DNA from 2 places in the Streptomyces sp. SCL15-4 genome. Region 1 is predicted to be linked to the other one. Evidence: riboswitches for the same ligand, from Rfam matches in the RefSeq annotation. Region 1 holds a riboswitch; the other holds the start of a gene.
What was found. Region 1 has a riboswitch for S-adenosylmethionine ahead of thrC (threonine synthase). Riboswitches for the same ligand answer to the same signal wherever they lie in the genome.
Positions count from the first base shown of each region.

Region 2: linked by a shared signal. The riboswitch ahead of SCK26_RS27255 (aminotransferase class V-fold PLP-dependent enzyme) and the one ahead of thrC (threonine synthase) in region 1 are both predicted to bind S-adenosylmethionine.

Region 1 is NZ_JAOBTQ010000001.1:4,686,282-4,697,655, reverse strand. Features, by position in the region: gene SCK26_RS20755 (NADH:flavin oxidoreductase) at 1-510, opposite strand, end outside; gene SCK26_RS20750 (nucleotide sugar dehydrogenase) at 726-2,099, shown strand; gene SCK26_RS20745 (glycosyltransferase) at 2,159-3,571, shown strand; gene SCK26_RS20740 (hypothetical protein) at 3,568-3,726, shown strand; gene SCK26_RS20735 (polysaccharide deacetylase family protein) at 3,723-5,270, shown strand; gene groL (chaperonin GroEL) at 5,366-6,988, opposite strand; gene SCK26_RS20725 (cold-shock protein) at 7,298-7,501, opposite strand; gene SCK26_RS20720 (MoaD/ThiS family protein) at 7,933-8,208, opposite strand; gene thrC (threonine synthase) at 8,205-9,488, opposite strand; SAM riboswitch class I at 9,507-9,652, opposite strand; gene SCK26_RS20710 (glucosyl-3-phosphoglycerate synthase) at 9,810-10,754, shown strand; gene SCK26_RS20705 (trehalose-6-phosphate synthase) at 10,829-11,374, shown strand, end outside.
Region 2 is NZ_JAOBTQ010000001.1:6,076,365-6,087,738, forward strand. Features, by position in the region: gene SCK26_RS27240 (ubiquinol-cytochrome c reductase iron-sulfur subunit) at 1-290, shown strand, start outside; gene SCK26_RS27245 (ubiquinol-cytochrome c reductase cytochrome b subunit) at 287-1,942, shown strand; gene trpD (anthranilate phosphoribosyltransferase) at 2,052-3,116, shown strand; SAM riboswitch class IV at 3,197-3,313, shown strand; gene SCK26_RS27255 (aminotransferase class V-fold PLP-dependent enzyme) at 3,451-4,812, shown strand; gene SCK26_RS27260 (Lrp/AsnC family transcriptional regulator) at 4,897-5,178, opposite strand; gene SCK26_RS27265 (rhomboid family intramembrane serine protease) at 5,175-5,918, opposite strand; gene SCK26_RS27270 (hypothetical protein) at 6,072-6,311, shown strand; gene SCK26_RS27275 (NYN domain-containing protein) at 6,361-7,704, shown strand; gene SCK26_RS27280 (C40 family peptidase) at 7,916-8,983, shown strand; gene SCK26_RS27285 (NlpC/P60 family protein) at 9,221-10,216, shown strand; gene SCK26_RS27290 (hypothetical protein) at 10,244-11,374, shown strand, end outside.

The sequences.
Region 1 (11,374 bases):
GCGCTCGGCGTCGGCCGCGGCCCGGGCGAAGGCGCCGACGACGTCGTCGATGTCCTTCTGCGTCATCGCCGTACCGGTGGGCTCGGCGTCCGCGGCGGCCAGGCCGGAGGGGCCGATGGCCGGGGCGTCCGGGTAGGGCCGCTGGCCCTGCTTGCGGACCATGCCGATGTGCCACAGCTGCGGGACGATGGTGCCGCCGGCCGCGTGCACGTCCTCGGCGACCTTCGCCCAGCCCGCCAGCTGCTCCTCGCCGTGGAACCGCGGGACGCGGTCGCTCTCGCCGGCCGACTCGTGGCCCACGTAGGTGCCCTCGGTGACGATGAGGCCGACGCCGGCGGCGGCGCGGCGGGCGTAGTACGAGCGCACGTCCTCGCCGGGGACGCCGCCCGGGGAGAACATCCGGGTCATCGGCGCCATCACGATCCGGTTGGGGACGGTGAGGCCGTTCAGCCGGACGGGGCGGGACAGGACGCGGGCCGCGCGGGAGAGGGCGGGCGTGGTTGCGGTCATGGGGGCTCCTAGCGGGTGGACGGGCTTACCGGCTGGTATGTGCGTGCGCATTGTTGCAGCACCTTAAGTAATGCCTGCACCCCGGCGCCCCATTCCCCGCCCGGCCCGCACGCCCCTGTGAGCCCGGCCACACGCCACCCCCACCCGGGTGAATTGCCCCGCCTCCCCTGTCGCGCCGCCCTGGAGACCGAGCCGCGAGCCTTAAATAACACGGAGTGACTATCACGCAACCCAACACGAGCAGCGGAGTGACCTGGGCGCCCGTCGCCGGGCCCGGGGTCACGCGCTGGACCGACCGCCTCGACGCGGCCGGCGAAACGGATCCCGCCCCTCTGCGGGGACTGACCGTCGCGGTCGTCGGCCTCGGCTACGTCGGCCTGCCCACCGCCCTCGGCCTGCTGGACTCCGGCGCCACCGTCCTCGGCGTCGACATCAGCGCACAGCGGCTGGCCGACATCCGCAGCGGTGACGTCGACCTCCTCCCGGCCCAGCACGCCGCCCTGGCCTGCACCCAGAACACCGGCGACTTCCCGCTCACCACGGACGTCGACGTCCTTCCCCGCGCGGACGCCGTCATCATCTGCGTCCCCACCCCGGTCACCGAGGACCAGCGGCCCGACCTGCGCGCCCTGCGCGCCGCCTGCGCCGCCGTGGTCCAGCGGGCCGTACCGGGCCAGCTGATCGTGCTGACCTCCACCAGCCACGTCGGCACCACCCGGGAACTGCTGCTGACCCCGCTCGCCGAGCGCGGTCTGACGGCCGAGCAGGACGTCCTCGTCGCCTTCTCCCCCGAGCGCATCGACCCGGGCAACGAACGCCACACCCCTCCGACCACCCCGCGGATCGTCGGCGGCGCCGGACCGGTCGGCGCGCGGGCCGCCGCCCTGGTGCTGCGGGCCGCCGCCTCGCGCATCCACGAAGTGCCCGACCCGGAGACCGCCGAGATGGCCAAGCTCTGGGAGAACATCTTCCGCGCGGTGAACATCGCCCTCGCCAACGAGCTGTCGGAGGCCTGTGCGCACCTCGGCCTCGCGCCGGTCGAGGTCATCGACGCCGCCGCCACCAAGCCGTACGGCTTCATGCCGTTCTACCCGGGCCCCGGGGCCGGCGGCCACTGCATCCCCTGCGACCCGTACTACCTGCTGCACCAGCTGCCGCCCGGCGGACCGGCCGCCCCGGTGCTGAGCTGCGCCATGACCGCCCTGCGCGAGCGCCCCGCGCACATCGCCGGACAGGCCGCCGACCGGCTGCGCGCCGACGGCCGCCCGCTCGACGGCGCCCGCGTCCTGGTCCTCGGGGCCGCCTACAAGCCGGGTGTGTCCGACGTCCGCGAGAGCCCCGCGCTCCGGCTGCTCGGGCTGCTCGCCGAACGCGGCGCCGACGCCCACTACAGCGACGGCCACGTGCCGAGCCTGACCGTGGACGGCCGGGAGCTGCGGTCCGTGACGGACCCGCACGAGGAGGCATGGGACCTGGTGATCGTGCACACCGTGCACCCCGACACCGATCTCCGCTGGCTGGACGCGGTCCCGCGGGTGCTGGACACCCGGCACCGCATCCGCCCCGCCACCCCCGCCGCGGTCCGGTGAGCGCCGTACTCGACCCCCTGCCCACGGCGTCCGCCGCGGCCGGTTCCCCCTTGCACCGGCTGCGAGCCCGCCTGGGCGGGGCCCTGGAGAGGATGGCCCCGCGGGAGCGGGCCGCCCTCGTGCGCCTGCTCGGGCTGCTCGCGCTGGTGCCGGTCCTGCTGCTGATCGCCCGGCGCTCGGTCCGGCTGCCGTACGAGCCGAGCCTGATCACCTGCTACGGCCTGGCCGTGCTGACCGGCACCGCCGGCCTGCTCTACCTCGCCTACACCCAGTACGACGACCCGGCGGTGCGCACCCTGCGCCGCCGGGCACCGGGCCACGAGACGTTCCCGCGGTTGCCGCGACGCCCCCGGGTCAGCTTTCTCCTCGCGGTCAAGGACGAGGTCGGCAACGTCGAGGCGTGCGTGCGCTCCATGGCCGCCTCCGACTATCCCGACCTCCGGATCGTGGTCGTCGACGACGGCTCCCGGGACGGCACCGGCGCGGTCCTCGACCGCCTCGCGGACGAACTCGGCATCACCGTCATCCGGCTCGACCGCAACATCGGCAAGAAGGCGGCCCTGGTGCGGGCCTGCGCGCTGGCCGACGGCGACATCCTCGTGTTCACCGACTCCGACTGCGTGCTGGCCCCGGACGCGATCCGGCACTGCGTGACGGCCATGGTCCGCCACCCGGACCTCGGCGCCCTCAGCGGACACTGCCGCGCCCTCAACCCGCACGGCAGCCCGCTGACCCGCGTCCAGGACGTCTGGTACGAGGGCCAGTTCCGGATCGCCAAGGCGGCCGAGGCGGCGTACGGGGCGGTCAGCTGCGTCTCCGGGCCGCTCGCCGCTTTCCGCCGCGAGGCCGTCTACAACTACCTGCCCGCCTGGGCGGAGGACCGGTTCGCGGGCGTCCCGTTCCGGTTCGCCACCGACCGGCAGCTGACCGGGTACGTGCTGGGCCAGGCCTGGCGCGGGCGCGCCCTCAAACAACGGCACGCCGACTCGCCGTTCGTCACCGGGCAGGACCACCCCGAGCGGCGCTGGCTCGTGGGCTACACCAAGTCCGCCCGGGTGTGGACCAACGTGCCCGCGCACTGGCGCCCCTTCCTCCACCAGCAGGTCCGCTGGAAGAAGAGCTTCATCCGCAACCTGTTCTTCACCGGCGGCTTCATGTGGCGCCGGGGCCCGGTCCCGGCCCTGCTGTACTACGGCCACGCCCTGTGGGTGCTGGCCGCACCCGCCCTGGTCTTCCTGCACCTGGTGTGGGCCCCGCTGCACTGGGCGGCCGGGCTCACCGCGCTCTACGTGGCCGGGATGCTGCTCAAGGGCAGCATCTGGGGCCTTGCGTTCCGGTGCGACAACCCGGGTGACCGGCGCTGGCGCTACCGGCCCCTGATGAGCCTGCTCTCCTGCTGTGTCCTGGCCTGGCTGCTGCCGTACGCCGCTCTCACCCTCCGCCGTGGAATCTGGACGAGGACTCCCGCATGAGCATGACCGCCACACCGTCGACGCCGCACCCATCCCGGCGAGGCCGGGTCCGCAGAGGAATCGGCTACGTCTTCCGGCTGACCGGCGCCGTACTCTCCGCCGCCGCCGTGCTCGCCCTCTACTACGTCGTCCTCACCCGCGGAGGCTCTCCGTGACCCGGGACGGCGGGCCCCGTACGACCGGGCCCGGCCGCCGGCTGCGCCGCCACGCGGTACGCGGCACCCTGAGCGCCCTCGCCGCCGTCGTGGTGGCGACACCGTTCGTCGGCGCGTGGAGCTACGACGGCGCCCGGCGCGCGGTGTCCCCCCAGTCCGAGCCACCCGTCGTCGAGACGGACGGGGCGGGCGGAGGGATCGTCAAGGCCCGCGCCGGCGCACCCGTCGTGCTCGCCTACCACGACATCAACCCGGATCCGACCAACGACTACACCCTCACCCCGCGGCAACTGGACGCCCAGCTGGCCGCGCTGGCGGCGGCGGGCTACCGCTCCCTGACCACCGAGGAGTTCACCCGCTACCTGACCACGGGCGCGTCACCGGCGCCGCGCACCGTCTACCTCACCTTCGACGACGGCACCCGGGGCCTGTGGGCGCACGCCGACCAGGTCCTCGCCAGGCACAGGATGCACGCGGCGTCCTTCCTGATCACCGGAGCCGTCGGCACCCACCGCCCCTACTACCTGTCCTGGGCCGAGATCGACCGGATGAAGTCATCCGGGCGCTGGGACTTCCAGGACCACACGCACCTCAGCCACGAGCGGGCGGCCGTCGACGCCGCCGGGCACCAGGGGTCGGTGCTCTCCAACCGGCTCTGGCTGCCGAAGGAGAAGCGGCTGGAGACGGAGAACGAATACCGGCTCCGGGTGCGCGGCGACCTGGACGAGTCGCTGCGGGCGTTCTCCGGCCACCACCTGCCGGCGCCCCGGCTGTTCGCCTACCCGTTCTCCGAGACGGCCGGGCCGACCAACCTCGCCGCCCGGAACACCTCCGTGCTGGAACGGCTGCTGCGGGAACGCTTCACCGCCTCGCTGACCAACGTCTCCTCGCGCCCCCTGCCGGCCGGGCCCCGCGCGGCCGCCGCGCGCCGGGTGGAACGCCTGGAGGTGCTGCGGACGATGTCCACGGACGCCTTCGTGGAGCGGCTGAACGAGCGGATCTGCCGCTCGCCCGCCGAGATTCCCGAGCCGCTGCGCAACCCCGAGCAGTGGCAGTTCCCGGGCAGCCCCTCCGGCACCGGCCTCACGGCGCTGACCGGCACGGGGGCGGCTCAGGGCACGTACGTGTCGGCCGTCCACCTGCCCCTGGGCACGGCGGACTGGAACACCTACCGGGTGACCGCCACCGTCGGCCGGCTGAGCGGCACCGGGACCAGCGCGTCGATCGAGGTCGGCCACGGCAGCCTGCACCCCGTCTCGGTCACCGTCTCGGAGGCGGGTCTGCGGGTGACCGAACGCCCGGCCGGCGGCACCGCACGCGTCACGACCGGCAAGCTCACCCCGGCGGCACGGCACCGGCTGACCCTGGAGGTCTCCCCCGGCGGGGTCCGCGTCACCGTGGACGGCGGCCACGCGGTGGTGGCCCGGGCCACGGAGCACCCCGACCCGGCCCGCACCAGCGGCGGCGTGTCCCTGGCGGTCCGCGACGAGACGGCCGGGACGGCGGCCTGGCCCCGCTTCACGGCCCTCCGCATCGCCCCCTGAACACGTCCCGCGGCAACGCCCGAGGGCGGTACCCCCGGCCAGAAGCCGGGGGTACCGCCCTCGGTGGTGGGACAGGTGATCAACCCTCGGGTCGATCAGAAGTCCATGTCACCGCCCGGCATGCCGCCGCCGGCCGGGGCCGCGGCCTTCTCCGGCTTGTCGGCGATGACGGCCTCGGTGGTGAGGAACAGCGCGGCGATCGACGCGGCGTTCTGCAGCGCGGAGCGCGTCACCTTCGCCGGGTCGATGATGCCCTCGGCGACCAGGTCGACGTACTCGCCGGTCGCGGCGTTCAGGCCGTGGCCCGGGGTCAGGTTGCGCACCTTCTCCACCACGACACCGCCCTCGAGGCCGGCGTTCACGGCGATCTGCTTCAGCGGGGCCTCCAGGGCGATGCGCACGGCGTTGGCGCCGGTCGCCTCGTCACCCTCGAGCTCCAGCTTCTCGAAGACCTGGGAGGCCTGCAGCAGGGCCACACCACCACCGGCGACGATGCCCTCCTCGACGGCGGCCTTCGCGTTGCGGACGGCGTCCTCGATGCGGTGCTTGCGCTCCTTGAGCTCCACCTCGGTGGCAGCACCGGCCTTGATGACGGCCACGCCGCCCGCGAGCTTGGCCAGGCGCTCCTGGAGCTTCTCGCGGTCGTAGTCGGAGTCGCTGTTCTCGATCTCGGCGCGGATCTGGTTGACCCGGCCGTTGACCTGCTCCGAGGAGCCGGCACCGTCGACGATGGTGGTCTCGTCCTTGGTGATGACGACCTTGCGGGCGCGGCCCAGGAGGTCCAGGGTCGCGTTCTCCAGCTTGAGGCCGACCTCCTCGGAGATGACCTCGCCGCCCGTGAGGATGGCGATGTCGCCGAGCATGGCCTTGCGGCGGTCGCCGAAGCCCGGGGCCTTGACGGCGACGGACTTGAAGGTGCCGCGGATCTTGTTGACGACCAGGGTCGACAGGGCCTCGCCCTCGACGTCCTCGGCGATGATCAGCAGCGGCTTGCCCGACTGCATGACCTTCTCCAGCAGCGGGAGCAGGTCCTTGACCGCGGAGATCTTGGAGTTGGCGATGAGGATGTACGGGTCCTCGAGAACCGCCTCCATGCGCTCCATGTCGGTCGCGAAGTAGGCGGAGATGTAGCCCTTGTCGAAGCGCATACCCTCGGTGAGCTCCAGCTCGAGACCGAAGGTGTTGGACTCCTCGACGGTGATGACGCCTTCCTTGCCGACCTTGTCCATGGCCTCGGCGATCAGCTCGCCGATCTGGGTGTCGGCGGCGGAGATGGACGCGGTGGAGGCGATCTGCTCCTTGGTCTCGACGTCCTTCGCCTGCTCCAGCAGGGCGGCGGAGACGGCCTCGACGGCCTTCTCGATACCGCGCTTGAGAGCCATCGGGTTGGCACCGGCGGCGACGTTGCGCAGACCCTCCTTGACCAGGGCCTGGGCCAGCACGGTCGCGGTGGTCGTACCGTCGCCGGCGACGTCGTCCGTCTTCTTGGCGACTTCCTTGACCAGCTCGGCGCCGATCTTCTCGTACGGGTCCTCGAGCTCGATCTCCTTGGCGATGGAGACACCGTCGTTGGTGATCGTGGGCGCGCCCCACTTCTTCTCGAGGACGACGTTGCGGCCCTTGGGGCCGAGCGTCACCTTCACGGCGTCCGCGAGCTGGTTCATGCCGCGCTCGAGGCCGCGCCGCGCCTCCTCGTCGAACGCGATGATCTTGGCCATGTGAAGTGGTCCCTCCAGGACTGGGGGTGATTCCTTCGGACCGCGCCCGCGCCCGCGACGGACGGCTCGCCGGCCTCGTGGTTCCTTGCCCCACCCGGCCTGCGGGCCTCACCGACCCGGTCCTTCGCTGTCACTCTCACCTTCAGAGTGCTAACGCAATGATTAGCACTCGGCATGGTCGAGTGCAAGCGCCCGGCCGGGTGGACGGCGCCCGTCAGCCGCCCGCGAACACCGGAACCGGGGCGCGGCCGGGGGCACGGCGAAGGGCCCGCACCCTCTGTGAGGTGCGGGCCCTTCACGCGAAAACATTCAGGCGGTGACGCGAACCATGTCGGCCTGCGGACCCTTCTGGCCCTGCGAGATCTCGAACTCGACCCGCTGGCCCTCTTCCAGGGTGCGGTAGCCGTCCATCTGAATCGCGCTGTAGTGGACGAAGACGTCCGCACCACCGTCGACCGCGATGAAGCCGTACCCCTTCTCCGCGTTGAACCACTTGACGGTGCCCTGAGCCATGCCTAACTCCCCTATTACTGGCCCTTGCACAGATCCACACTTCGCGGACCCGGGTCAGACCTCACCCCCCAACTGGTCGGGGGCGTGCGCCGGAACGCGTCGACCGCGGCTGAATGTATCTGTCCAACTGCCGTCTGCAACAGGTCAATCGGACGAGAATTCTGGACGTGCGGGGTCCGGAATATGGCGAGAATTCACCCGACTCCAGGGCAAGTCGGGCCCCATAAAAGCCACAAAAGCCGCGCAGAACCCGCACAACTTGGCTACTTCTTATCGGGCGCGCGGCATGAATCCAGGGCTCGCGACCATCGGGCCGCGACCGTGTTCCCCAACTCTACCGCGTTCAATCACGCAGAATTGCCCCCTCCGTTTCTCTTACGGAGGGGGCAATCGAGTGGACGGTCGGTGACCGGCCGCGCCGTCGGAAAGGATCAGCCGCCGGCGACCGCGGGAATGATCGACACGCCGGCGCCATCGGGGGTCGCCGTCTCCAGGCCCTGCTCGAAGCGCACGTCGTCGTCGTTGACGTACACGTTGACGAACCGGCGCAGCTTGCCCTGGTCGTCCAGGACGCGGGCGGCGATCCCGGTGTGGTTCTTCTCCAGGTCCGCGATGACCTCGCCGAGCGTGGCGCCCTCGGCCGGGACCTCGGCCCGGCCGCCGGTGTAGGTGCGCAGGATGGTGGGGATGCGAACGGTCACGCTCATGCGAGGCCAGCCTCTCGGAAGGAGTCCAGGGTCGGGCGGATGGTGGCGGTCAGGCCGGTCCCGGCCACCGCGTCCAGGGTCTTCAGGCCGTCACCGGTGTTGAGGACGACCGTGGTCTTCGCCGGGTCCAGCAGCCCCGCCTCGAGCAGCTTGCGGGTCACGCCGACGGTCACCCCGCCCGCCGTCTCCGCGAAGATGCCCTCGGTGCGGGCCAGCAGCCGGATGGCGTCGACGATCTCCTCGTCCGTGACGTCCTCCACGGCACCGCCGGTGCGGCGGGCCACGTCCAGCACGTACGGGCCGTCGGCCGGGTTGCCGATCGCCAGGGACTTGGCGATGGTGTCCGGCTTCTGCGGCCGGACGACGTCGTGGCCGGCCTTGAAGGCGGTGGAGACCGGGGAGCAGCCCTCGGCCTGGGCACCGAAGATCTTGTACGGCCGGTCCTCGACCAGACCCAGCCTGATCAGCTCCTGGAGTCCCTTGTCGATCTTCGTGAGCTGGGAGCCGGAGGCGATCGGGACGACGATCTGGTCGGGCAGCCGCCAGCCGAGCTGCTCGCAGATCTCGTACGCCAGGGTCTTGGAGCCCTCGGCGTAGTACGGCCGCAGGTTGACGTTGACGAAGCCCCAGCCCTCGCCGGCCGAGTCGCCGATCAGCTCGGAGCAGAAGCGGTTCACGTCGTCGTAGTTGCCCTCGATGCCGACGAGTTCGCCGCCGTAGACCGCGGCCATGACGATCTTGCCCTGTTCCAGGTCGTGCGGGATGAACACGCAGGAGCGCAGGCCGGCCCGGGCGGCGGCGGCGCCGACGGCGCCGGCGAGGTTGCCGGTGGAGGAGCAGGACAGCGTGGTGAAGCCGAAGGCGCGGGCGGCCTCCAGGGCCTGGGCGACGACCCGGTCCTTGAAGGAGTGGGTCGGGTTGCCGGAGTCGTCCTTGACGTACAGGCCGCCGGTCACGCCCAGTTCGCCGGCGAGGTTGTCGGCCTTGACCAGCTTGGTCCAGCCGGGGTTGAGATTGGGCTTCTCCGCGACGTCGGCCGGGACCGGCAGGAGCGGGGCGTAGCGCCAGATGCTGGCGGGGCCGGCCTCGATGCGCCGGCGCAGTTCCTCGGTGTCGTAGGCGGAGAAGTCGTAAGCGATCTCCAGCGGGCCGAAGCACTCCTCGCAGGCGAAGACCGGTCCGAGCGGCACCCGGTGGCCGCACTCGCGACAGCTGAGGGCCGAGGCGGGACCGAGGTCCACGGTGGAGTCGCTGGGGGTGGCAACTGTCTGCACAGCCATGTGAGGCGAGGCCCTTTCTCCTCATCTTCCTCACGACGCATCTCGCCGTGAGACGGATTTGGCACCTTCCCTAGCCGGGAGCCTCGCTCGGAAGAAGACGAGAATCGGCTGGAGGGTTGCCGGGGCTTCATCGGGCCGTGTCCCTCTGCCCCTCTGGATGAGCTGTATGTGGTTGTCAACGCCGCTTGACCCCCCGACATGCGATGGTCATCGGCGTTGTTCAAGACTGTAACCGAAGGCCAGGACAGTTGAGATAGTCGTCCGAACCGCGAGATGCATCACACGGTGACGTGTGGTCGTGACAGTGAGGAGCCGCCGACCGTGCTGGAAGAAGTCGAGCGCTGGCTGAGCCGCCGCTCCTGGTCCGTGGCCGACCGCCCGCCGCACCGGGTGCTGGCCGCCAAGCAGCGCACGGGCCAGACGATCAGCGTCGTGCTGCCCGCCCTCAACGAGGAGGAGACGGTCGGCGACATCGTCGCCGTCATCCGCCACGACCTCGTGGAGCAGATTCCGCTCGTCGACGAGATCGTGGTCGTCGACTCCGGCTCCACCGACCGCACCTCCGAGGTCGCCGCGCGGGCCGGCGCCCGGGTCGTGCACCGTGACGAGATCCTGCCCCGGCTCCCGGCCGTCCCCGGCAAGGGCGAGGTGCTGTGGCGCTCGCTGCTGGTGACCGGCGGGGACATCGTCTGCTTCGTCGACGCCGACCTCAAGGAGTTCTCCTCCGACTTCGTCCTCGGGATCGTCGGGCCGCTGCTCACCGACCCGGAGGTGGACCTGGTCAAGGCGATGTACGACCGGCCGCTCGCCGGGTCGGCCGGTCAGGGCGGCCGGGTCACCGAGCTGATGGCCCGGCCGCTGTTGAACATGCACTGGCCGCAGCTGGCCGGTTTCGTGCAGCCGCTCGGCGGCGAGTACGCGGCCCGCCGCTCGCTGCTGGAGCAGCTGCCGTTCCCGGTGGGTTACGGCGTGGAGCTGGGCATGCTGGTGGACGCGCTGCACCTGGCCGGCCTGGACGCGCTGGCCCAGGTCGACGTCGGCGTGCGCAAGCACCGCCACCAGGACGGCCAGGCCCTCGGCCGGATGGCCGCCGCGATCTACCGCACGGCCCAGCTCCGGCTGGCCCGGGGCCATCTGGTGCGGCCCGCGCTGACCCAGTTCGAGCGGGGCGAGGACGGCTTCGAGCCGCGGACCTACTCGGTGGACACCGAGGAGCGCCCGCCCATGGTGGAGATCGCGGAGTACGCCGACCGGAAGGTGGCGTGAACGGTCCGTATACGACCGACTTCGCAGGTGGATCGCACGTTTGAGGGTTTACGGGCCGGGCTAGGTTGAGGCGTATGGCTTCCACGCGCACTGCCGAACAAGCTCGGGTACTGGTCGCCTCGAACCGCGGCCCGGTCTCCTATCAGCTCCGCGAGGACGGCTCGCTCGACGCCCGGCGGGGCGGCGGCGGGCTGGTCTCGGGGCTGTCCGCCATCGGCTCGGACGCGGGCTCGGTGTGGGTGTGCGCCGCGCTGGGCGACGGCGACCGGGCGGCCGTGCGGCGCGCGGACGGCGGGCTGCTGCCGGCCGCGGACACCGGCGGTCAGCGGGTCCGGATGCTCGACATCGACGCGTCCGTGCACGCCGAGGCGTACAACGGCATCGCCAACTCGGTCCTCTGGTTCGTCCACCACCTGCTGTACCAGACCCCGCTGGAGCCGGTGTTCGACGCGGAGTTCCGCCGGCAGTGGGCGTCGTACCAGGCGTACAACCGGGCGTTCGCCGAGGCGCTGGCCGAGGAGGCGGCCGAGGGCGCGGCGGTGCTGATCCAGGACTACCACCTGGCGCTGGCCCCCCGGATGCTCCGCCGGCTCCGGCCCGACCTGCGCATCGGCCACTTC
Region 2 (11,374 bases), 1.4 Mb from region 1:
ACATCAAGGACAAGCGCGAACTCGACTGGTCGCACCAGGGCATCGTCGCCTACTCGAAGATCTGCACCCACGTGGGCTGCCCGATCTCGCTGTACGAACAGCAGACGCACCACGTGCTGTGCCCCTGCCACCAGTCCACCTTCGACCTCACCGACGGCGCCCGAGTGATCTTCGGCCCCGCCGGCCACGCCCTGCCGCAATTGCGCATCGGCGTGGACAGTGAGGGTTACCTCCAGGCGCTCGGCGACTTCGAGGAGCCCGTCGGTCCTGCTTTCTGGGAGCGCGGATGAGTACTGCACCGACCGAAAACCCTCGCCCCGGCGCGGCCGGCCGTCCTCGCGGGACGGCACCGGCCGGCGAGCGCCTGGCCGACTGGGCCGACGGGCGGCTGGGGCTCTACACCCTGGCCAAGGCCAACCTGCGCAAGATCTTCCCCGACCACTGGTCGTTCATGCTGGGCGAGATCTGCCTCTACTCCTTTCTGATCATCATCCTGACGGGTGTCTTCCTGACGCTGTTCTTCCATCCGTCGATGAACGAGGTGACGTACCACGGCAGCTACGTCCCGCTCCAGGGACAGCTGATGTCCGAGGCGTTCAGCTCGACCCTGCACCTCTCCTTCGACGTGCGCGGCGGCCTGCTCATGCGGCAGATCCACCACTGGGGCGCGGTCGTGTTCATCGCCGGGATGTTCGTGCACATGATGCGCGTGTTCTTCTCCGGCGCGTTCCGCAAGCCGCGTGAACTGAACTGGCTGTTCGGCTTCCTGCTGCTCGTCCTCGGCATGTTCACCGGCTTCACCGGCTACTCGCTCCCGGACGACCTGCTCTCCGGCACCGGTGTCCGCTTCATGGAGGGCGCGATCCTGTCCGTGCCGATCGTCGGCACGTACCTGTCGTTCTTCCTCTTCGGCGGCCAGTTCCCCGGCCACGAGTTCGTGGCCCGCTTCTACACCATCCACATCCTGCTGCTGCCGGGCATCATGCTGGGACTCGTGGTGGCCCACCTGATCCTGGTCTTCTACCACAAGCACACCCAGTTCACGGGCCCCGGCAAGACCGAGAAGAACGTCGTCGGCATGCCGCTGATGCCCGTCTACATGGCCAAGGCCGGAGGCTTCTTCTTCCTGGTCTTCGGCGTCCTCGCGGCCCTCGCCGCCGTCGCGCAGATCAACCCGATCTGGGCGATCGGCCCCTACCGTGCGGACCAGGTGTCCACCGGCGCCCAGCCCGACTGGTACATGGGCATGGCCGAGGGACTGATCCGCGCCATGCCGGGCTGGGAGATCCGCTTCTGGGGCCACACCCTCGTCATGGGCGTGTTCGTCCCGCTGGTCGTGTTCGGCCTGATGCTCGCGGCCATCGCGGTCTACCCGTTCGTCGAGGCGTGGATCACCGGGGACAGGCGCGAGCACCACATCCTGGACCGCCCGCGCAACGCGGCCACCCGCACCGCGTTCGGCGTCGCCTGGCTCACCGTGTACTTCGTGATGCTGATCGGCGGCGGCAACGACATCTTCGCCACCCACTTCCACCTGTCGATCAACGCCGTCACCTGGTTCGTCCGGATCGCCTACTTCGTCGGCCCGGTCATCGCCTTCCTCGTCACCAAGCGGATCTGCCTGGGTCTCCAGCGCCGGGACCGCGACAAGGTGCTGCACGGCCGCGAGACCGGCATCGTCAAGCGGCTCCCGCACGGCGAGTACATCGAGGTGCACGAACCGCTCAGCCAGGAGCAGCTGCACACGCTCACCTCGCACAAGCAGTACACGCCGGCCGAGATCGGCCCGACCGTCGACGAGAACGGCGTCGAGCGCAAGGTGCCGGCCTCGGAGAAGCTGCGCGTGAAACTGTCCCACGCCTACTACGGCGAGGAGAGCCAGATCCCCAAGCCGACCGTCGACGAGTACAAGGAGATCGCGAGCGGCCACGGCCACCACTGATCCCCGTCACGCCGAGGGGCCCCGTCCGGGTCGCGGACGGGGCCCCTCGGCGTGCGTCCGGCTGGATAGGGTGGGGACGACGAGCAGGCATCTGGACAAGGAGCGGCTGATGAGCGCTGTGACCCCCGCTGGAGGCGACACCGCGGCGGGCCGCTCCTGGCCCGTCCTGCTGAACGGTCTGCTGGAGGGCCGGGACCTGGCGGCCGACGACACCGCCTGGGCGATGGACAAGATCATGCGCGGTGAGGCGACCGACGCGCAGATCGCCGGGTTCGCCGTCGCGCTGCGCGCGAAGGGGCAGACGGTCGAGGAGATCACCGGCCTGGTCCGCACGATGTACCGGCACGCGAACGTGATCGAGGTGCCCGGCCGCACCGTCGACATCGTCGGCACCGGCGGCGACGGGGCCAAGACGGTGAACATCTCCACGATGGCCTCGCTCGTCGTCGCCGGCACGGGCGCGAAGGTCGTCAAACACGGCAACCGGGCCGCGTCCTCGGCGTCCGGCTCCTCCGACGTGCTGGAGAAGCTCGGCGTCAACCTCGACCTGACGCCCCGCCGGGTGGCCGAGGTCGCGGAGGAGGCCGGCATCACCTTCTGCTTCGCCGTGAAGTTCCATCCGGCGCTGCGCCATGTCGGTGCCGCGCGCGGGCAGTTGGGCATCCGCACGGTGTTCAACCTGCTCGGTCCGCTGACCAACCCGGCGCAGGTGCGGGCCCAGGCGGTCGGCGTGGCCGTCGCCCGCGAGGCCCCGATCGTCGCGGGCGTGCTCGCCGAACGCGGCAACTCCTCGCTGGTCTTCCGCGGCGACGACGGGCTGGACGAGCTGACCACGACGGCCACGTCCCGGGTCTGGGTGGTGCGCGACGGCAAGGCCGCCGAGGAGCCCTTCGACCCCCGGGACGTCGGCATCGACCTGGTCCCGGTGGAGGCCCTGCGCGGCGGCGACCCGGAGTACAACGCCCAGGTCGCGCGCAGGCTGCTGGACGGCGAGCGGGGCGCCGTACGGGACGCCGTGCTGCTGAACTCCGCGGCGGCGCTGGTGGCCCTGGACCCGACGGACGAGCCGCTCGCCGACCAGATCCGCGCGGGGCTCGTGAAGGCCGCCGAGTCCGTCGACTCCGGCGCGGCGGGCCGCGTGCTGGAGCGCTGGGTGGCGGCCAGCAACGCCTGACCCGGCGCGGCCGGGGACCGTCCCGCGATCCGGACACCGGGTTGCGGGACGGCGATCACTTCACGTACGTTCCTGTACCAGGTCATGAGTGACAGTCATGAGGCCCCGGCCGACTGTCCGGCAACCCTCCGTCCGTGGCGGGGTGCCCCGGGTGAAGACCAGGCCGTGGACAGCAAGGTCCACGGCAAGCGCGGATCCCTCGCACCACCAGGGATCCTGGTCGTCGAGGAGTCTTCCGTGAGCAAGCGAATGCGTTAGGGCCGCAGAGCCCCGCCTCCGCACACCCTTTTCCCTGCTTGTTTCCCTTCCTCGTATTCCTTCACGGGAGTCCGCCATGTCTGTCTCCACCGCTGCCGCCGACCAGTCGCTTTGCACCCCTCTGCCCGTTCTGGGGCGAGATGTCACCGTCCCGCTGGTCACCGGCGGAGAAGTCACCTACGCGGCCCTGGACTACGCGGCCAGCGCCCCCGCCCTCCAGCGCGTCTGGGACGACGTCGCCGCCTACGCCCCGTACTACGGCAGCGTCCACCGCGGGGCCGGCTACCTCTCCCAGCTCTCCACCGACCTGTTCGAGAACGCCCGCGGGACCGTCGCCGAGTTCCTCGACTGCCGGGCCGGCGACCAGGTGGTCTTCACCCGCTCCACCACCGACTCCCTGAACCTGCTGGCCCGGGTGGTCCCGGCCGGCTGCCAGGTCTTCGTCTTCGAGACCGAGCACCACGCCTCCCTGCTGCCCTGGCAGCACGCCGAGGTCACCTACCTCGACGCCCCGCGCACCCCCGGCCAGGCCGTGCAGATCCTGGAGCGGGCCCTCGCCGACCGCGACCCGTACGGCCCCGCCCTGGTCTGCGTCACCGGCGCCTCCAACGTCACCGGCGAGCTGTGGCCGGTGCGCGAACTGGCCGCCGCCGCGCACGCGCACGGCGCCCGGATCGTCCTGGACGCCGCCCAGCTCGCCCCGCACCACCCGGTGTCCGTCGCGGACCTCGACGTCGACTGGATCGCCTTCTCCGGCCACAAGCTGTACGCCCCCTTCGGCTCCGGCGTCCTCGCCGGCCGCGCCGACTGGCTCCGGGCGGCCGAGCCGTACCTCGCGGGCGGCGGCGCCAGCCGCCGGGTGACCCGGCGCGAGGACGGCGGGGTGGACGTCGAGTGGCACGAGAGCGCGGCCCGCCACGAGGCCGGCTCCCCGAACGTCATCGGCGCCTACGCCATCGCCTCCGCCTGCAAGGCCCTCGCCGAGGCCGGCTGGGACACCCTCGTCGCCCGCGAGCGGCACCTGATCGACAAGGTCCGCGCGGGCCTGGCCGAGGTTCCCGAGGTGCGGGTGCTGTCCCTGTTCGGCGACGACGCCCCGCGTGTCGGCGTCCTCTCCTTCGTCGTCCAGGGCTGGAACAGCTCCCACTTCGCCGCCGCGCTCTCCGCCGAGTACGGCATCGGCGTCCGCGACGGCCTCTTCTGCGCCCACCCGCTGGTGCGCACCCTGCTCGGCACCGACCCGGGGACCCAGGGCGAGTGCGGCGCACCGGAGGCGGCGCCCGGCGAGAAGTCCCTCAACGCCATCCGCGTCAGCTTCGGCGCGGGCACTCCCGACGAGCACGTGGAGCGCTTCGTGAACGCCGTCAGGGAACTGGTCCGGGACGGCGCGAAGTGGCGGTACCGCACGGAGGAGGGCCGCTGCGTGCCGGCGGTCTGAGAAGCCCTCCGAAGGAGCACGGGGCCGTACCGGTGAGCGCGGGGCCGTACCGGTACGGCCCCGTCGGCATGGCCGTGCCGGGACCTAGCTGTCCAGGCCGATCGCGAACGCGGCTTCCAGGTCGTGCTGGGAGTAGGTGCGGAACGCCACGTGCGTGTCCGTGGCCTGCACGCCGGGGATCTTGCTGATGCGGCCGGGGATGACCTCGGCGAGGTCCTCGTGCCGGGCGACCCGGACCATGGCGATCAGGTCGTAGGTGCCGGTGACCGAGAAGACCTCGCTCACGCTGTCCAGCGCGGCGATCCGCTCCGCGATCTCGGGGATCCGGTCCACGCTGGTCTTGATCAGAACGATCGCGGTGATCACGGTTGTCTCTCTCCCTCGGTGACCGGAGCCGGTGCGTCCTTCACTCTAGTGGTACGCCCGTAGCGCACCCACGCGTAGCCGAAGCCGAGGCCGAAGCCCACCAGGTGGGCGAGGTAGGCCACCCCCGGCCCGTCGGAGGCGCGCCCGGCCGCCAGCCACTGCAGGGCCGCCCAGCAGGGCAGCACCACCCAGGCCGGGAAGCGCAGCGGCAGGAAGAACAGGAACGGCAGCAGACTGGTCACCCGTGCGCGGGGGAACAGGTACAGAAAGGCTCCGAGGACCGCAGAGACCGCTCCGGAGGCGCCGACCAGCGACTGCCCGGAGGCGGCGTTGGCCACCGCGTAGCCGAGCAGGGCGCCGCAGCCGCAGCCGACGTAGAAGAGAGCGAACTCCACCCGGCCCATCCGTTCCTCGGTCATCGCTCCGAAGACGAAGAGGAAGAGCATGTTGCCGAGCAGGTGCACCCAGCTGCCGTGCACGAACAGCGCGGTGGCCGGGGTCAGCGCGGCCCCGGCCGGCCCGTCGAACAGCTCGGCCGGGACCACGCCCCAGCGCCGGAAGTACGCCCGCTGCGCGGCGAGCAGGGCGTCCCCCGTGCCGTACCCCGGCACCAGCCCGGAGGCCGGGCCGAGGACGAAGAGCACACAGCACAGGGCGATGAGGGCGTACGTCACCGGCGCCGAGGTGTCCCGGACCGCCCTGAAGGTCCTGCCGGCCGCCGTGCTCCTGGAGCTGATCATGACTACAGAGCATGACGTAACGGGACGCAACCCGACAGACCGCCTCGCCGCCGTGAACGGACGGGCGGCGAGCGCCCGGCAGGCCGTAGGGTTACGAGCCACACGCGTCGGGGAGCGGCGCGGACCGACCCGAGAAGGAAGCGAACCAGCGCGATGACGGTTCCCCTGCCGACCGCCACGACCCGGTGGCGCTGCGCCCTCTGCGGCAACCTCACCCGTTTCGACGTGACCCGCTCGTCGAAGGTCGTCGAGTACGTTCACCTCGATCTGGCCGGCGAGCCGACGGTGGAGGAGCGCGAGGTGGTCAGTGAGACCATCGAGTCGGTGCGCTGTCGCTGGTGCAACGCGGTGGACCAGGTGGAACTCGTGGACAGGCCGGGCGCCGGCTCCTGAGCGGAGCGGCCCCCGGAGAGGCTTCTTCCGGTATTGGGGTGTGTGACGGATGGTGGAGACCGCAGGCGGGGGGCCGGGCGACGGCACCGCCGAGGTGCTTGACCGTCCGCTGCCCGACGGCGTGCGCCGGCGGGTCGTGCAGATCGTCTCGGACGGCTTCGGCGGACTGACCCTGGCGGAGCTGCCCGCCCAGCTGAGGCAGTACGCCCGCTTCGCCCCGAATCGCCGGGCCAAGTTCGCCGGGAACGCGATGGCGGCGGCGCTGGAGACCGACGCGCTGTTCCGGCAGCGGATCGGCGAGCGGTTCCGTGAGGCCCAGTCGGAACTGGCCGCGGCCCTCGACTCCGGCTCCCCGCCCCCCGCCGCCGACCCGCTCGACGTGGCGGCGGCGGCCTATGTGCTGCGCCCGGCGGGCTGGGTGAAGCTGGTCACGGCGGCCGGCGAGGAGGCGCAGCGCGCGGACGCCGAGCGGGCCGACGAGGAGAACCGGGCCGAGCTGGAGCGGCTGCGCGCGGAGCTGGCGCAGGCCCGCGACCACACCCGCGCCGAGACCGAACGGCTGCGCGCGGAGCTGGAGACGGCCCGCAGGGAGGCGGAGTCGCTGCACCGCAAGCTGCGGGCCGCGCTCAGCGACGTCAAGCGGGGCGAGGCCGCGCTGCGCAAGGCGTACGGCGAGGTCGACGCCGCGCGCGCCGAGGCGCAGGCGCAGGTGTCGGCGGCGGAGAGCGAGTCCCGGCGGCTCAAGGGCCGCCTGGGCGAGGCCGAGGCGGCGCTGGAGGCCACCCGCCGGGCGGCCCGGGAGGGCCGGAGCGTGGAGGACATGCGGGTGCGGCTGCTGCTCGACACCCTGCTGGACGCCACCCAGGGGCTCAGGCGCGAGCTGGCCCTGCCGCCGGTCTCGGTGCGCCCGGCCGAGACGGTCGACGCGGTGGAGCCGGGCCGGATGACCCCGAAGGACATCGCGGCGCGCGCCCTGTCGGAGAACGACCCGGCCATTCTCGACCAGTTGCTGGCGCTGCCGCAGGTGCATCTGGTCGTCGACGGCTACAACGTGACCAAGACCGGTTATCCCCAGATGCCGCTGGAGAAGCAGCGGCTCAGGCTGCTGGGCCAGCTCTCGGCGCTCGCCGCGCAGACCGGGGCCGAGGTCACCTGTGTCTTCGACGGCGCCGAACTGGCCGCGCCGGTGCTGCTCGCGCCGCCGCGCGGGGTGCGGGTGCTGTTCTCCAAGCCGGGTGTCACCGCCGACGAGCTGATCCGGCAGCTGGTGCGCGCGGAGCCGCCGGGGCGTCCGGTCATCGTCGCCTCCACCGACCGGGAGGTCGCCGACGGGATCGCCAAGGCGGGAGCCCGGCCGGTCGCTTCCGCGGTGCTCCTGAAGCGGCTGTCCTGAACGCCCAACGGACGTAGCCGTTGCCCGAATTGGCGGCATTGTCAGGCGACGTAGGGTCAACCCGATCTCACTACCCGTGAGTTATGTGCAAAGAATGCACGGCCTGACGCGTTTTTTTGCTGTGAGGATTTGAACTGATCACAACTGGGTCACTAGGGTCTGGCTCGAACCTCCGAACGGGTGATCACTCTCAAGAAGGAGTTCTCCCTCCGTGGCGTCCCACCGTCGACCCAAGCAGCCGAGTCGCACCCGCGTGACCGTGCTGACCACCGCAGCCGCCGCTGCCGTCGCGCTCAGCGCGAACGCCGCCAACGCCGCCCCCAGCGAGAAGCTGAGCAAGGACGAGGTGAAGGCGAAGGTCGACAAGCTCTACGAGCAGGCCGAGCAGGCGACCGAGAAGTACAACGGCGCCAAGGAGAAGCAGCAGAAGCTGCAGAAGGAAATCTCCACCATCCAGGACAACGTCGCCCGCGGCCAGGAGGAGCTCAACAAGCTGCGCGACGGCCTCGGTTCGCTGGCCACCGCCCAGTACCGCTCCGGCGGCATCGACGCCTCGGTCCAGCTGTTCCTGTCCTCCGACCCGGACGACTACCTCGACAAGGCGTCCACGCTGGACCAGTTGAGCAGCCAGCAGGTCGACGCGCTGAAGAAGATCCAGGACAAGCAGCGCGAACTGGCCCAGGAGCGGGCCGAGGCCACCGAGAAGCTCAAGGACCTCTCCGCCACCCGCACCGAACTGGGCAACAAGAAGAAGGAAGTCCAGGGCAAGCTCGGCGAGGCCCAGCGGCTGCTGAACACCCTGACCGCCAAGGAGAAGCAGCAGCTCGCCGAGGAGGAGCAGAAGCGCGCCAAGGCAGGGCAGGAGCGCGCCAACCGCTCCACCGGCAGCGAGCGTCCCGACCTCGGCGACGCCCCGCCCGCCTCCGGCCGGGCCCAGGCGGCCTTCTCCGCCGCCCAGACCAGGCTCGGCTCGCCGTACGTCTACGGCGCCACCGGCCCGTCCTCCTTCGACTGCTCGGGCCTGACCTCCTGGGCCTACGCCCAGGCCGGCGTCTCCATCCCGCGCACCTCCGAGGCCCAGTCCCAGATCGGCACGAGGATCACCTCGGTCAACGATCTGAAGGTCGGCGACCTGGTCTTCTTCTTCAACGACCTGCACCACGTCGGCCTGTACGCGGGCAACGGCCAGGTCCTGCACGCCCCGCGCACCGGCACGGTCGTGCGGTACGAGTCCATGAGCACCATCGGCGGCCCGTTCATGTGGGGCGTCCGCGTCTGACATCCCGCGGCACACGGACACGGTGGCGCCCGAACGGGCGAATCACCGGAACCGGAACTGACCCCGTGCCCCGCCGCTGACCTGCGTCAGCGGCGGGGCGTCAGCATGTCTTGACGCCGAGGTCTTTGGTCCGGGCCCCCGCGCGCGGCTACTGTCTGCCGCGTTTCCCCGCCGCCGGGGCCTCCCCGTCCCCGGCGTCGGGGAGACGGTCCGACGTCCGCCAGCCAAAGGACTGCCGTGGGGTCCCATCGCCGCCTTGCCCTGTCCGGATTCGACCGGGGTGCCGCCGCCCTGTGCGTGCTGTCGGCCGCGCTCGGCGCCGTACCGGCACACGCCGCGCCCGGGGCCGGTGACCGCGCCGAGGTGGACCGGCTGTACGCGGAGGCCGAGAAGGCGACCCAGGCCTACGACAAGGCCGAGGAGCGCGCCGGTGAGCTGCGCCGGCGGCTCGGCGCCACCCAGGACCACCTGGCCCGGCAGCAGCAGCGCGTCAACGACCTGCGCGAACAGCTCGGTTCGCTGGCCGGCGCCCAGTACCGGTCCGGCGGCATCGACCCGGCCGTCGCCCTGCTGTTCTCCGCCGAGCCCGAGGAGTACCTGGAGAAGGCGGCCACGCTCGACCGCATCGGCGCCCGGCAGGCCGGACGCCTCACGGAGCTGCGGGCCGTGCTGCGCGAACTCGCCCAGGAGCGCGCGGAGGCCGCCGGGACCCTCGCCGAACTGGAGCGCAGCCGCCGGGCCGTGGCCGCCCACAAGCGGACCGTGGAACGCAAGCTCGCCCGGGCCCGGCAGCTGCTCAAGGCCATGCCCGCCCGGGAACGCGCCGCCTACGACCGGGCCTCCCGCGGCACCCGCGCGGACCTGCCCGTCCCGGCCGCCGCCGCCGACGGCCGGGCCGCCGCCGCCCTGGCCGCCGCCCGCACCGCCCTCGGCCGCCCCTATGTGTGGGGCGCCAACGGCCCCGCCGGCTTCGACTGTTCGGGCCTGACGCAGTGGGCGTACGCGCACGCCGGCATCCAGCTGCCGCGCACCTCCCAGGAGCAGCGCTTCGCCGGCCGCCGGGTCCCGCTCTCCCAGGCCCGCCCCGGCGACCTGGTCGTCTACCGCTCCGACGCCAGCCACGTGGCGCTGTACGCGGGCCACGGCCAGGTCATCCACGCCCCCTATCCCGGCGCTCCGGTGCGCTACGACCCGGTCGGCATGATGCCGGTCTCCTCGGTCACCCGGCCCTGACCGCGCCGCGCGCCGTACGATCGGCGAATGGCTGGTCGCGGGCGGACGTGGAGCATCGGAGCCGTAGGGCTCGCTCTGCTGCTGCCGCTCACCGGGTGCGACGGGCAGCGGACGGGCGATCCGGTGCGCACCGAGGTGCAGCGGATGCTCGACCGGCGCTCGGCCGCCGTGCTCGGTCACGACGAGCGGGCGTACGGCGAGACGGGCACCCGCAACCAGTACACCCGGCTGCGCGCCCTGCCGCTGGCCTCCTTCGGCTACCGGGTCACCGCCGTGCGCCGCACCGCCTCCGGCGCCACCGCCGACGCCGAACTGAGCTACCGCATCGCCGGTTACGACAAGGCCCCGGTCGACGCCCGCCGCACCCTCAGCCTGGGCCGCACCGCCGACGGCCACTGGTACGTCACCGCGGAACGGCCCGCCCGCCAGGCCGGGCAGGAGTTGTGGGACCAGGGCACGGTGAGCGCCGTGGCGGGCGGCCACAGCCTGGTGCTCGGCACCGCCGACCCGGCCGCCCTGTCCGGCTTCGCCCGGCTCGCCGACCGGGCGGTCCCGGCCGTCTCCGGGGCGTGGGGCACGCGCTGGAGCCGCCGGGTCGTCGTCCTCGTCCCGAAGTCGCTGGCGGGCATGGCGGCCCTCCTCGGCGCGCCGGCCGATGACTACCGGGGCATCGCGGCGGTCACCACGGGCGAGGCGGGCGGCTCGGGCCGGGCGCCGGCGGACCGGGTGGTGATCAACCCGGAGGCGTACGCGCTGCTCGGCGACGCCGGCCGGCAGATCGTCCTCACCCATGAGACGGCCCACGTGGCCACCCGGGCGGACACCACGGCCGCCACCCCGCTGTGGCTGTCGGAGGGCTACGCCGACTGGATCGGCTACCTCGGCACCGGCCGCGCTCCGGCCGAGGCCGCTCCCGAACTCGCCCGGGCCGTCCGGGAGGGCGAGACGCCCGAGGCGCTGCCCACCGACAAGGACTTCGGCTTCACCAGCGACCCCGTGAAGCTGGCACGGGCCTACGAGAGCGGCTGGCTGGCCTGCCGGATGATCGCCGAGAAGTGGGGCGCGGCCCGGCTCGGCGCCTTCTACCGGGCCGTCGGCGCCCACGGCGAACGGACGGGCGCGGTCGAGGAGGCGCTGCGCACGGTGCTCGGCACGACG